DNA from 2 places in the Staphylococcus agnetis genome. Region 2 is predicted to be linked to the other one. Evidence: a T-box and tRNA genes for the amino acid it is inferred to sense, from the RefSeq annotation. Region 2 holds a T-box; the other holds one or more tRNA genes.
The links. The T-box of region 2 lies ahead of GJE18_RS06335 (valine--tRNA ligase). A T-box ahead of a tRNA ligase gene usually reads a tRNA of that ligase, here a tRNA-Val.
Positions count from the first base shown of each region.

Region 1 (7,253 bases), 230 kb from region 2:
AAGGGCGTTGAAGCATGATCGCAAGGACATGTGGAGCGCTTAGAAGTGAGAATGCCGGTGTGAGTAGCGAAAGACGGGTGAGAATCCCGTCCACCGATTGACTAAGGTTTCCAGAGGAAGGCTCGTCCGCTCTGGGTTAGTCGGGTCCTAAGCTGAGGCCGACAGGCGTAGGCGATGGATAACAGGTTGATATTCCTGTACCACCATGATTCGTTTTAAGCGATGGGGGGACGCAGTAGGATAGGCGAAGCGTGCTGTTGGAGTGCACGTCTAAGCAGTGAGACTGAGTGTTAGGCAAATCCGGCACTCATTAAGGTCAAGCTGTGATGGGGAGAAGAAACATGTTTTCTTCGAGTCGTTGATTTCACACTGCCAAGAAAAGCCTCTAGCTAGAAGATTGGTGCCCGTACCGCAAACCGACACAGGTAGTCAAGATGAGAATTCTAAGGTGAGCGAGCGAACTCTCGTTAAGGAACTCGGCAAAATGACCCCGTAACTTCGGGAGAAGGGGTGCTCTTTGAGGTTCACGCTTCGAAGAGCCGCAGTGAATAGGCCCAAGCGACTGTTTATCAAAAACACAGGTCTCTGCTAAACCGTAAGGTGACGTATAGGGGCTGACGCCTGCCCGGTGCTGGAAGGTTAAGAGGAGTGGTTAGCATTAGCGAAGCTACGAATCGAAGCCCCAGTAAACGGCGGCCGTAACTATAACGGTCCTAAGGTAGCGAAATTCCTTGTCGGGTAAGTTCCGACCCGCACGAAAGGCGTAACGATTTGGGCACTGTCTCAACGAGAGACTCGGTGAAATCATAGTACCGGTGAAGATGCCGGTTACCCGCGACAGGACGGAAAGACCCCGTGGAGCTTTACTGTAGCCTGATATTGAAATTCGGTACAGTTTGTACAGGATAGGTAGGAGCCTTAGAAGCGTGAGCGCTAGCTTACGTGGAGGCATTGGTGGGATACTACCCTAATTGTATTGGATTTCTAACCCGCAACTCTTATCGAGTTGGGAGACAGTGTCAGGCGGGCAGTTTGACTGGGGCGGTCGCCTCCTAAAGAGTAACGGAGGCGCTCAAAGGTTCCCTCAGAATGGTTGGAAATCATTCATAGAGTGTAAAGGCATAAGGGAGCTTGACTGCGAGACCTACAAGTCGAGCAGGGTCGAAAGACGGACTTAGTGATCCGGTGGTTCCGCATGGAAGGGCCATCGCTCAACGGATAAAAGCTACCCCGGGGATAACAGGCTTATCTCCCCCAAGAGTTCACATCGACGGGGAGGTTTGGCACCTCGATGTCGGCTCATCGCATCCTGGGGCTGTAGTCGGTCCCAAGGGTTGGGCTGTTCGCCCATTAAAGCGGTACGCGAGCTGGGTTCAGAACGTCGTGAGACAGTTCGGTCCCTATCCGTCGTGGGCGTAGGAAATTTGAGAGGAGCTGTCCTTAGTACGAGAGGACCGGGATGGACATACCTCTGGTGTACCAGTTGTCGTGCCAACGGCATAGCTGGGTAGCTATGTATGGACGGGATAAGTGCTGAAAGCATCTAAGCATGAAGCCCCCCTCAAGATGAGATTTCCCAACTTCGGTTATAAGATCCCTCAAAGATGATGAGGTTAATAGGTTCGAGGTGGAAGCGTAGCGATACGTGGAGCTGACGAATACTAATCGATCGAAGACTTAATCAATTTAGTTCATAAGGTGATGCTTGTGAAACCAATACTTACTATCTAGTTTTGAATGTATAATCATTCATTTTACGAAGTGACATGTTCGAATACGAACGTTTGCCACACCGTATTTTACGAAGTGAAAACGTTTGTCACGAAGTAAAACATTGTTTGGTGACAATAGCAAAGAGGCCACACCTGTTCCCATGCCGAACACAGAAGTTAAGCTCTTTAGCGCCGATGGTAGTCGGACTTACGTTCCGCGAGAGTAGGACGTTGCCAAGCTTACATATTGGAGAATTAGCTCAGCTGGGAGAGCATCTGCCTTACAAGCAGAGGGTCGGCGGTTCGAACCCGTCATTCTCCACCATTTTAATAGCCGGCCTAGCTCAATTGGTAGAGCAACTGACTTGTAATCAGTAGGTTGGGGGTTCAAGTCCTCTGGCCGGCACCATGTGAGAGCCATTAGCTCAGTTGGTAGAGCATCTGACTTTTAATCAGAGGGTCAGAGGTTCGAATCCTCTATGGCTCACCATTTATGCGGGTGTGGCGGAATTGGCAGACGCACTAGACTTAGGATCTAGCGCCTTACGGCGTGGGGGTTCGACTCCCTTCACCCGCATTAAGCAGAAGTAGTTCAGCGGTAGAATACAACCTTGCCAAGGTTGGGGTCGCGGGTTCGAATCCCGTCTTCTGCTCCATTATTTTGCCGGGGTGGCGGAACTGGCAGACGCACAGGACTTAAAATCCTGCGGTGAGAGATCACCGTACCGGTTCGATTCCGGTCCTCGGCACCATGATTTAAATATGCGCCCGTAGCTCAATTGGATAGAGCGTTTGACTACGGATCAAAAGGTTATGGGTTCGACTCCTATCGGGCGCGCTACCATAGCTTTACGGGAAGTAGCTCAGCTTGGTAGAGCACTTGGTTTGGGACCAAGGGGTCGCAGGTTCAAATCCTGTCTTCCCGACTTCTTAAAATAATACCTATATGGGGGCTTAGCTCAGCTGGGAGAGCGCCTGCTTTGCACGCAGGAGGTCAGCGGTTCGATCCCGCTAGTCTCCACCATTTAATTTAATATCAACCAACTTATTTACGGCGGCGTAGCTCAGCTGGCTAGAGCGTACGGTTCATACCCGTGAGGTCGGGGGTTCGATCCCCTCCGCCGCCACTATTTATAGTTGATAGAAATGATTATTCGGACCTTTAGCTCAGTTGGTTAGAGCTAACGGCTCATAACCGTTCGGTCGCAGGTTCGAGTCCTGCAAGGTCCATATAATTTTGGAGGAATACCCAAGTCCGGCTGAAGGGATCGGTCTTGAAAACCGACAGGGGCTTAACGGCTCGCGGGGGTTCGAATCCCTCTTCCTCCGCCATTTTAATTTTTACATTTCTATTAACGCGGGATGGAGCAGTTCGGTAGCTCGTCGGGCTCATAACCCGAAGGTCGGTGGTTCAAATCCGCCTCCCGCAATATTTTTAGGTCCCGTAGTGGAGCGGTTTAACACGCCTGCCTGTCACGCAGGAGATCGCGGGTTCGATTCCCGTCGGGACCGCCATTTTTAAAAATGGTTCAGTAGCTCAGTCGGTAGAGCAAAGGACTGAAAATCCTTGTGTCGGCGGTTCGATTCCGTCCTGAACCACTTTTTTATGTTTGCCGGCCTAGCTCAATTGGTAGAGCAACTGACTTGTAATCAGTAGGTTGGGGGTTCAAGTCCTCTGGCCGGCACCATGTATGGAGGGGTAGCGAAGTGGCTAAACGCGGCGGACTGTAAATCCGCTCCTTCGGGTTCGGCAGTTCGAATCTGCCCCCCTCCACCATATTATGCATAGGGGCATAGTTCAACGGTAGAATAGAGGTCTCCAAAACCTTTGATGTGGGTTCGATTCCTACTGCCCCTGCCATGGCGGCTGTGGCGAAGTGGTTAACGCATCGGATTGTGGTTCCGACATTCGTGGGTTCGATTCCCATCAGCCGCCCTTTATTTCATATTAATGGGCTATAGCCAAGCGGTAAGGCAACGGACTTTGACTCCGTCACTCGCTGGTTCGAATCCAGCTAGCCCAGTTCCTTTTGGCGGCATAGCCAAGTGGTAAGGCCGAGGTCTGCAAAACCTCTATTCACCGGTTCAAATCCGGTTGCCGCCTCCATTTAAATACTAAATATGCGGGAGTAGTTCAACTCTCAGAACATTTTCCTTCCCGGAAAAAGGTATAGGTGCAAATCCTATCTTCCGCTCCAAATTATATTTATTTTATATTATGCGGGAGTAGTTCAACTCTCAGAACACTTTCCTTCCCGGAAAGAGGTACAGGTGTAAGTCCTGTCTTCCGCTCCAAATTACAATTTGTTTAATTTTATGCGGGAGTAGTTCAATTCTTAGAACACTTTCCTTCCCGGAAAGAGGTACAGGTGTAAGTCCTGTCTTCCGCTCCAAATGATTGCTTCCAAGTTAATGGGAGTTTTTTTGTACATTGCCGGTGTGGCGGAATTGGCAGACGCGCGGGACTCAAAATCCCGTGTCTTTACAGACGTGTCGGTTCGACCCCGACCACCGGTATATCATTCGTTCGAAGTCGCATATAATGCGGCTTTTTTTATTGGTTTCAAGGTATCTAACATTTAAACAGTATATTTTTTAATAATATAGAGAGAAAAACTACACAAGTGATTGAGACACGACATTGTATATATTATGATAGATATATTAATTTTGAGGAGGGGCAAACATTGCCAAAATCAAATTCAGAAAAAAAGCAATTTTTTACGAACATTCTTAATGCTGTTGGTGCAGGGGTCGTCATTGCATTGCTTCCTAATGCACTATTAGGTGAGTTTTTAAAATTCTTTAAAGATGGCCAACCTACATTAGAATTAATGTACCAACTTGTGCTCATCATTCAGTCTTTTATGGCATTTATCATAGGTGCTCTGGCAGCACATGCTTTTAAATTTTCGGGACCAGGTGTCGCGATTACAGGCATATCTGCGATGCTTGGCTCTGGAGCAATTCAATATAAAAATGGGCAAGTTTTTCTACAAGGTATTGGGGACATAATTAATATTATTTTAGTCGTTATCTTAGCTTGTTTTCTATTTTTAGTTTTAAAAAACAAGTTTGGTTCATTAGAAATGATTATTTTGCCTGTTTTAATTCCAGTATTAAGTGGAATTGTAGGATTGACAATTTTACCGCACGTGCGCAAAGTAACACAAGCCATCGGTGCCATGGTTCAATCCTTCACTGAACTTAATCCATTACTCATGTGTATCCTTATTTCCATGACCTTTGCATTATTAATGGTGACTCCTATATCCGTCGTGGCGATTGCGACTGCCATTTCATTAGATGGCCTTGGTAGTGGTGCAGGTAATATGGGTATCGTGGCTGCATGTGTAACGTTTATCTTTGGGTCACTAGGTGTGAATAAATTGGGTGTGAATGTTGTACTATTTATTGGTGCTGCGAAAATGATGATTCCTGTTTATTTGAAACATCCTATTATTATGATTCCACTTGCAATTAATGGTGCTATAACAGGTACACTTACTTATTTAATTGGTATTAAAGGCACACCAATGTCTGCAGGATTTGGGTATACAGGTTTAGTGGGGCCCTTAAATGCATTCGCACGTATGTCTGGGGATCCAATTATGAATATATTGTTGTTAACATTCGGTTACCTTATCATACCATTTACGTTAGGTTTTATTGTCCATCAGTTATGTAAAAAATGGATAACTGGTTACTCAGATGATATATATCGATTTGAAATACCTAAGCAGTAAAATTCATAGTTAAAGAGATGACATTCAAAACGTCTGTCATCTCTTTTTTAAAACCTTATTGCATAAATTTACGAATATATGTATAATAATGAATATTATTTAAAGGGAGGTTGTTCAATGAATATTTTGGGGAAGTTATTCACTGCTATATTTGTCGTAATGATAGTATTAACGACCATTATTAGCCCACAGTCTAAAGCAGTAAATGATGATCAATGGAATAAAATTAAAGCTAGAGGGGAGTTACGCGTAGGATTATCTGCTGATTATGCCCCTATGGAATTTGAGCGTACAGTGAATGGCCAACGTGAATATGCTGGGATAGATATCGAATTGGCTAAAAAAATAGCGAAAGACAATGGCGTTAAATTAAAAATAGTCAATATGCAGTTTGATAGTTTGTTAGGTGCTTTAAAAACAGGTAAAGTGGATGTCATCATATCAGGGATGACACCTACGGACGAACGAAAAAAAGAAGTCGATTTTTCTAACTCTTATATGGAAGTTGATCAAAAAGTCATTATTCGTAAAAAGGATGTAGATAAATTTCAAACGTTAGATGATTTGAAAGGAAAACGTATTGGTGCACAAAAACAAACAACTCAAGAAGAACTTGCGCGTTCAGAAATTCAAGATGCCGAGGTACAGTCATTAACACGTGTACCTGAAGTCATTTTATCTCTTAAAAGTAACAAATTAGATGCGATTGTATTAGATAGTGCTGTAGGTACTGCATACTTAAAGCAAAACAAAGATTTAACTTTTTCTAAAGCTACTTTTGCAGATTCAAAAAAAGAAACCGCCATTGCTGTACCTAAAAATTCTCCTGAATTGTTAGATAGAGTTAATACGACGATTAAAGATGTTGAAAAGAAAAATTTAATCGCACAATTTGAAGATAAAGCGGCTGAAGCAATGAAAGATGAAGGAAGTTTTTTATCAAAATATGGTAATTTCTTCGTCACAGGATTGAAGAACACAATCTTTATTTCACTCATTGGTGTTGTATTAGGAGCGGTCTTCGGTGCGTTATTTGCACTCATGAAAATAGGTTCTATTAAACCTTTGAAATGGTTAGCATCAGCTTATATAGAATTCATTAGAGGCACGCCATTACTTGTTCAAGTGTTTCTTGTTTATTTCGGAACAACTGCTGTTTTAGGATTGGATATATCAGCATTTATATGCGGTGCAATCGCATTAGTTATCAATTGTTCAGCATATATTGCAGAAATTATTCGTGCGGGAATTAATGCAGTAGATAAAGGACAAATGGAAGCAGCACGTAGTTTAGGATTGAACTACGCTCAAACGATGAAAAGCGTCATTATGCCTCAAGCAATTAAAAATATTTTACCTGCTTTAGGTAATGAGTTTGTAACTGTAATTAAAGAGTCATCGATTATCTCAGTGATTGGGGTTAGTGAGATAATGTTTAATGCACAAGTTGTTCAAGGTGCATCCTTTGATCCATTCACACCACTATTAGTAGCTGCAATTTTATATTTCATTTTAACATTCACGTTATCAAGATTAATGAATGTTTTTGAAGGGAGATTGAAAGTCAGTGATTAACATTAAACAACTGTATAAATCGTTTGGTAAGCAAGATGTGTTAAAAGGGATTAATTTAAATATTCATCAAGGTGAAGTTGTAGCAATAATTGGACCGTCAGGTAGTGGTAAAAGTACATTGTTACGTTGTATGAATCTTTTAGAAAGACCATCAAAAGGGGAGATATGGTTTGAAAATAAAGATTTAACAAAAAAAGATACTAAAATAGATACTTTGCGC
Region 1 covers NZ_CP045927.1:1,500,681-1,507,933, reverse strand. The annotation lists rRNA gene GJE18_RS07690 (23S ribosomal RNA) at 1-1,685, shown strand, start outside; rRNA gene rrf (5S ribosomal RNA) at 1,838-1,952, shown strand; tRNA gene GJE18_RS07680 (tRNA-Val) at 1,962-2,037, shown strand; tRNA gene GJE18_RS07675 (tRNA-Thr) at 2,046-2,121, shown strand; tRNA gene GJE18_RS07670 (tRNA-Lys) at 2,127-2,202, shown strand; tRNA gene GJE18_RS07665 (tRNA-Leu) at 2,208-2,289, shown strand; tRNA gene GJE18_RS07660 (tRNA-Gly) at 2,294-2,368, shown strand; tRNA gene GJE18_RS07655 (tRNA-Leu) at 2,376-2,464, shown strand; tRNA gene GJE18_RS07650 (tRNA-Arg) at 2,477-2,550, shown strand; tRNA gene GJE18_RS07645 (tRNA-Pro) at 2,565-2,638, shown strand; tRNA gene GJE18_RS07640 (tRNA-Ala) at 2,661-2,736, shown strand; tRNA gene GJE18_RS07635 (tRNA-Met) at 2,766-2,839, shown strand; tRNA gene GJE18_RS07630 (tRNA-Ile) at 2,869-2,942, shown strand; tRNA gene GJE18_RS07625 (tRNA-Ser) at 2,952-3,044, shown strand; tRNA gene GJE18_RS07620 (tRNA-Met) at 3,069-3,142, shown strand; tRNA gene GJE18_RS07615 (tRNA-Asp) at 3,151-3,227, shown strand; tRNA gene GJE18_RS07610 (tRNA-Phe) at 3,239-3,311, shown strand; tRNA gene GJE18_RS07605 (tRNA-Thr) at 3,325-3,400, shown strand; tRNA gene GJE18_RS07600 (tRNA-Tyr) at 3,406-3,489, shown strand; tRNA gene GJE18_RS07595 (tRNA-Trp) at 3,500-3,573, shown strand; tRNA gene GJE18_RS07590 (tRNA-His) at 3,576-3,648, shown strand; tRNA gene GJE18_RS07585 (tRNA-Gln) at 3,665-3,736, shown strand; tRNA gene GJE18_RS07580 (tRNA-Cys) at 3,745-3,819, shown strand; tRNA gene GJE18_RS07575 (tRNA-Gly) at 3,836-3,910, shown strand; tRNA gene GJE18_RS07570 (tRNA-Gly) at 3,933-4,007, shown strand; tRNA gene GJE18_RS07565 (tRNA-Gly) at 4,031-4,105, shown strand; tRNA gene GJE18_RS07560 (tRNA-Leu) at 4,146-4,229, shown strand; gene GJE18_RS07555 (PTS sugar transporter subunit IIC) at 4,400-5,458, shown strand; gene GJE18_RS07550 (ABC transporter substrate-binding protein/permease) at 5,576-7,033, shown strand; gene GJE18_RS07545 (amino acid ABC transporter ATP-binding protein) at 7,026-7,253, shown strand, end outside.
Region 1: it encodes a tRNA-Val, which carries the amino acid that the T-box ahead of GJE18_RS06335 (valine--tRNA ligase) is inferred to sense. The anticodon was not compared.

Region 2 (7,253 bases):
AATGGGACAGGTAAGATCGTAAATAGAATCATCAAAAGTTTAATGTCACCAAATCCTATGAAGTGGTGAAATACAATTCCTATGACTAGAAGTATGCTTATACATAAACATGTAAGAAGAGAAAAATGAAACTGGCCTGGTCTCATGATTGCTACCATCACTAGTAATAATAGCAAAAGACGATGTGGGACAATATAAGACTGAACATCAATGAAACTCATCGTCAGTAAAATGAAGCTCAAAAGATAAAAATACATTGTTTCGATTTGAAATGCATGTGTAAAAATTAAAAAACTTGTGAACGCGCCTAAGCATTCACCGACCCATAAAAAACGTGGTATTTGGTAATGACAGTAAAAACATCTCCCTTTGAGTAAAATGAAACTCATTATTGGAATGAGCATCCACCACCTTAAAGTTTTAAAACAATGGTTACATTTTGACCGTGAAAATAATTGTTTCCAATGATGTAAACGATAGCGCGAAACACATAATAGAAAACTCATTAAACAACTTCCAAAATAGCATTGTAAAATCATGATGACCTCCCTCACATAAAGTATACATGACGGCAGGCAATAAATATAAATTTCGATCACTCTTATTTTCCCACGTTTAATTGACTATATAATTAAAAACGCGCCTAAAGTACTTGAAAAATTGTAATAATCTTTCAAAGTTTAAGCACGTTTTTAATAAACTGTATTAATTAGTATCCCATCTTAGCTTTGACTTCACTTATGAAGTACAAACTTCCAGTTATTAATAACGCTTCACCTTGATAATTTTTAATGAAGTCGACATAGTCATCGATTAAAGTTTTGTCTTTAAACTCTACTTCATCATAAAGTGTTTGTTTCGGTAAAGCTTTAGGAAATTCAAAGCCAGTAACATAAAAATGGTTTGCAATCGTATTAAAAGCAGTTAACATCGAAGAAATAGGTTTACCTTTAATAGCAGAAAACAAAATATCGACTTTATCAAGACCATAATAACGACCAATCGTATCGACAAGCGCATCTACACTTTCTTTGTTATGCGCACCATCAATAATAATTAAAGGGCTGTCATTTACTTTTTCGATTCGCCCTTTCCACTGTACATTTTCTATACCTTGAATCATCTTATTAAAATCAATATCAATGATTTGTCGTTCAAATAGATCAATCAATGCTGTAATAGCTAAAGCAGCGTTTTCTTTTTGATGTTCTCCTAGCATTTTTAAGGCAATATTTTCCATTTCATAGTCTTTATATCTATACGTAAATTCATCTGCTTCTGACACTACTAAAATATCTCGGTCATACTCCATTGCTGGGGCATTTAAATCGATCGCGAGTTGTCTCAAATATTTTAAAGCTTCTTCATTTTTAACTGCGTATATAACCGGTGTATGTGGCTTAATAATAGCACCTTTGTCTTTTGCTATATCTAAATAAGAATGGCCCAGAATATCCGTATGATCTAGTCCTATGCTTGTTAAGACGCTTAAGATAGGTTGAATAACATTCGTCGAGTCATTTTTAACACCTAACCCTGCTTCAACGATGACGAAATCAACGGGATGTATCTCACCAAAGTAGAGATACATCATGGTTGTTATGATTTCAAATTCCGTTGCAACACCTAAATCCGTCTCTTGTTCCATTGCTTCACTTACAGTTTTTACGCGTGCTACTAGCGCTACAATTGCATCATTTGATATTGGTTCACCATTCAAACTGATACGCTCATTGAATGTTTCAATATAAGGAGATGTGAATGTGCCGACTTCATAACCATTATTAACAAGCGCTGTACGTAAATACGCAACAGTTGAACCTTTGCCGTTTGTACCCCCAACATGAATTGCTTTAATATTACGTTCAGGGTGATTTAAGCGACTTAACATCCATTCCATGCGTTTCACACCAGGTTTTATGCCGAATTTTGTACGTTCGTGTATCCAATATAAACTATCTAGATAATTCATACCCTATACTCCTAAGCTTTTAGTTGTTCGATTCTTGATTGAACACCGTCAAATTTTTCTTGATATTGCGCTTTTTTTGCACGTTCTTCATTAATGACTTTTTCAGGTGCTTTATTAACAAAATTCTCATTTGATAATTTTTTATTCACACGGTCTAACTCTTTTTGCCATTTATCAAGCTCTTTTTCAAGTCTCGCGATTTCTTTATCCATATCAATTAAACCTTCTAATGGAAGAATAACTTCACCTGCACTCACTACAGAAGTCATTGCTTTTTCAGGAATAGACACTTCAGTACTTATTTCTAATTCACTCGGATTACAGAAACGCTCTAAGTAATGTTGATTTGCAATTAACAATGCTTTTGTTGCGTCATTTTTAGCCTGAATTTTAATAGGAATTGCTTTAGATAAAGGTGTATTCACCTCTAGTCGTGATTGACGAATGGACTTAATAATTTCAACAAGCTGTTGCATGATTTGTTTACTTTCTGAGAACATCAATGCATTATTTACAGTTGGCCATTCGCTTGTGACAATAGATTCGCCTTCATGTGGTAAGTTTTGCCAAATATGCTCTGTTACAAATGGCATAAAAGGATGAAGTAAGCGCATCATACGGTCAAGTGTATAACTTAAAACGGATCGCGTTACATTTTTTTGATTCTCATCATCACCATTCATTGGTATTTTACTCATTTCAATATACCAATCACAGAATTCATCCCAAATAAAGTTATAAAGTACTCTACCTACTTCACCGAATTCATATTTATCACTTAAGTGCGTCACTGTTTCAATAGTTTCATTCAAGCGTGTTAAAATCCATTGATCTGCGACTGATAAATCTTGAGTTAAGTCAATATCTTCATATTTGAACGTTTCGCCGATATTCATTAAGCTAAAACGCGCAGCATTCCAAATTTTATTGATGAAATTCCATACGGATTCAACTTTTTCTGTAGAATAGCGTAAATCATGCCCTGGTGAAGAACCTGTAGCTAAGAAGAATCTTAAACTATCCGCACCATACTGATCAATGACATCCATAGGATCTACACCATTTCCTAAAGATTTACTCATTTTTCTACCATCTTCAGCACGAACCAAACCATGTAATAACACATCATTGAATGGTTTTTGACCTGTAAATTCTAAACCTTGGAATATCATACGTGCGACCCAGAAGAAAATAATATCATATCCTGTTACAAGTACATTGGTTGGATAATAACGTTTAAAATCTTGCGCCTCTTCATCTGGCCAACCAAGCGTTGAAAATGGCCATAATGCACTTGAGAACCACGTATCAAGGACATCTTCATCTTGTGTCCAATTGTGGGCATCTTTAGGTGCATGTTCACCAACATAAATTTCACCGGTTTCATTATGATACCAAGCCGGAATTTGATGTCCCCACCATAATTGACGAGAAATTGTCCAATCTCTAATCTCTTCCATCCATCGATTAAAAGTTTTCTCAAAACGAGCTGGCACAAATTCAATACGGCCATCACCTTTTTGATTATCTAATGCTTGTTGAGCTAAAGGTGCCATTTTAACAAACCATTGTGTAGATAAATAAGGTTCCACCACTGCACCTGTACGTTCAGAATGACCGACAGAATGCACATGATCTTCAATTTTAATTACAAGGCCTTCAGCTTCTAAGTCCGCAACGAGTTTTTTACGACATTCAAAGCGATCTAGGCCTGCATATTCACCTGCTAAATCATTCATATGACCCGATTCATCCATTACCACGATGCGTTCAAGTTCATGACGATTTCCGATTTCAAAGTCATTTGGGTCATGTGCAGGTGTCACTTTCATCGCACCACTACCGAAATCTTTATCTACATAGCTATCTGCAATAATAGGTAATTCGCGACCTACGCGTGGTAAGATAACTTTTTTACCAATCACATCCTGATAGCGTGAATCATCTGGATTTACAACAATTGCTGTATCACCTAACATCGTTTCTGGACGCGTTGTAGCGATTTCAATATATCCTTCTCCATCAGCAAAAGGATATTTAAAATGATAAAATTTACCGTTGACATCTTCATGTACCACTTCGATATCTGATAATGCGGTACGCGCTTCTGGATCCCAGTTAATAATGCGTTCTCCGCGATAAATTAATCCTTTGTTGTACATATCAACAAAAACTTTTCGTACCGCTTTACTCAAACCTTCATCTAAAGTAAAACGTTCACGGGAATAATCAAGACCCAAACCAAGTTTTGCCCATTGTTGACGGATAAAGTCTGCATATTCTTCTTTCCAATCCCAAGCTTTTTCAAGGAATTTTTCGCGTCCGATATCATGACGTGAAATACCTTCTTCTTTCATTTTTGCCTCAACTTTAGCCTGAGTCGCAATACCTGCATGATCCATACCTGGTAGATATAATGTGTCATAACCTTGCATACGCTTCATGCGCGTTAAAATATCTTGCAAAGTTGTATCCCAAGCATGTCCTAAATGCAACTTACCTGTAACATTTGGGGGTGGGATGACAATTGTATATGTTGGTTTCGTTTGATCTCCTGTAGGTTTAAAAAGTGATTGGTCTAACCACTCTTGATAACGACCCGCTTCAACTTCTTGCGGATGATATTTAGGTTGCATTTCCATAGTTTTAATCCCTCCGTAAAATAAAAAAGAACATCTGTCCTGATATAGGACGGATGTTCCGTGGTACCACCTATTTTCAATAGTATACACTATTGCACTCTAATGATTAACGCTCATGAGACGCTTTAACTTACTCCGATGGTTCAGTTAAAGTACACGTGGGCTACCTTCAATAAGACTTTTATGCATTCACAGCACCATGCACTCTCTTAAAAAAGTGACTTACCTACTCTTCCCAAATTTAATATTTAATTCATTATTATAGTATACTGAATCCATAATGAAGTCAATAATTGGAGTGATATTTATGAATGCATGTGCTTTTGGTACGAAAGACCCTATTTATCTCGCTTATCACAATGATGTATGGGGAAAGCCAATGTATGATAGTCTCGCATTATTTGAACTTTTAGCATTAGAATCTCAACACGCTGGATTATCTTGGTTGACTATTCTAAAGAAAAAAGACGATTATCGAAAAGCGTTTCATGATTTTGACCCATATAAAATAGCGCAAATGACACAAAATGATATCGATATGCTAATGACATTTCCTAATATCATTCATAATAGAAAAAAACTTGAAGCTATTGTTTCACAAGCAAAAGGTTATATTAAAATTGAACAAGAACATGGCAGTTTCAGTGACTTCCTATGGTCTTATGTCAATCACACGCCAATTGATTTCAAATATCAAACAGCTGATGAACGTATAACAGTCAATGATACAGCCAAAAAACTTTCTAAAGATTTAAAGCATTATGGATTTAAGTTTATCGGACCAGTGACCATTTTTTCTTTTATGGAAGCGTGTGGTATGTATAATAGTCATCTTATAGATTGTCCTTGTAGACCTTAAAAAAAGCAGTATAGTGCATCGTTTTATCAAATGCATTATACTGCTCATTTATAATTTAATTATCCGCATTCCGCTTCATACGATAACCTAAATAATAATGAATGATTGGAGCGATGATAAAGAGTATAAAAAATATCCTAAAGATATGATAGCTAGAAATCATCGCAACATCTCCCCCGGTTTCAAGTGCAATTAAAACAATTTGACTCATCCCACCAGGCGCTGCACTCAAAAAGAGTTCATTGATAGATGCAGTATTAAAAGTTTTAATTGCAAAAACCATTATAAACGCACCTAAAATCAAACAAATATTTTGATACGCTACCGCAACAGCAACGCGACCTTTCATACGATCAATAAGATGTGAAATTTGAATACCAATACGAATCATATACATCATTTGTGCTATCGCAATAATAGGATAATCTACAGTAAAAGCACGACCTGTAGCAATATTCCACACAATTAAAACCACTATAGGGGCTAACAACATTTTGGTTGGGAACTTGATCCATTTCATTAAAAAATAAACCAACGCTATACTCATAACGAGAATGAACACATCCTGAATGTTGAGAACTTGAGTAAGTGGGAGATTGTGTTCAGCTGTCGTTGATTGATCATGTTTAAAAAAGAATGAAATCAGTGGTACCAGTATGACGACAAATATAATCCGTGACGTTTGGGTTAAACTCACGACAAGAATATCCGCTTTTTTATTTTCATCAGCCATTACAAGCATTTGACTGAGTGCACCGGGTATCACACTGAGTAATGCCGTTTCAGTATTCACTTTAGCAATACGCTTAAACCCTATTGACACGATAAGCGCTAATACTAATAAAAGGATTGTAACTAGAATAATAGAAAACCAATCGTATTTAATATCATTTATCACTTTAGACGTAAATGCACTTCCTATTTGTACACCTAACATAATTAAACCTAACTCACTTAAAAGCCATGGCCATTTTACATTTAGTTTTAAAACACGCACAGCAATCACACTGGCTATGATAGGTCCAAACATCCATGGCAGCATAATATTGAGAAAGTACAAAATAAAGCTACACGCTAATGCAAGTGCAAATAATATTAAATTATGCTTTAGATACGTGCTTTTCATCTCAAACACCGCCAATAAAAAATTATAGGTTTTCCATTTTCAAGTGATATAAAATAAAACGATGTTGATTGTAGCAATTGTCACATATGTACATCAATACATTCTTGCATCATTTACTTGTATACCTCACATCTTTTCAATGGAAAACCAATCCTATTATTGCCACGGCAACCTACTCATAAAACAAACTTATGACAATTTTAATATTTTTAACATTACTTAATAATTCTACTTAAAGCTGTATCAAAAGCTACTATTGTTTTTTGAACATCTTCATGTGTGTGTGATGTAGAAAGAAACATACCTTCAAATTGTGACGGAGGTAAAAAGACACCCTCTTGCGCTAACTCACGATACATCATGCTGAATAATTTTAAATCACTTTGATTCGCTTGTTTAAAATTCGTCACAGGTCCTTCGTTTAAAAAGAAACCTATCATCGAACCGGCACGATTAATCACAATCGGTACGTTATATTTAGCAAAGGTTGTTTTAAGTCCTTCTTCTAATGCGTCCCCTAATTCATTGAAATATACGTAACTTTCAGGAGTCAATTGACTTAACGTCATATAGCCACTTGTCATGGCAAGCGGATTTCCTGATAGCGTTCCCGCTTGGTAGATATCACCACTCGGTGCGATATGATCCATAATT
Region 2 covers NZ_CP045927.1:1,267,508-1,274,760, forward strand. The annotation lists gene GJE18_RS12340 (prepilin peptidase) at 1-539, opposite strand, end outside; gene GJE18_RS06330 (bifunctional folylpolyglutamate synthase/dihydrofolate synthase) at 710-1,972, opposite strand; gene GJE18_RS06335 (valine--tRNA ligase) at 1,984-4,614, opposite strand; T-box leader at 4,657-4,866, opposite strand; gene GJE18_RS06340 (DNA-3-methyladenine glycosylase I) at 4,922-5,473, shown strand; gene GJE18_RS06345 (AbrB family transcriptional regulator) at 5,529-6,599, opposite strand; gene hemL (glutamate-1-semialdehyde 2,1-aminomutase) at 6,815-7,253, opposite strand, start outside.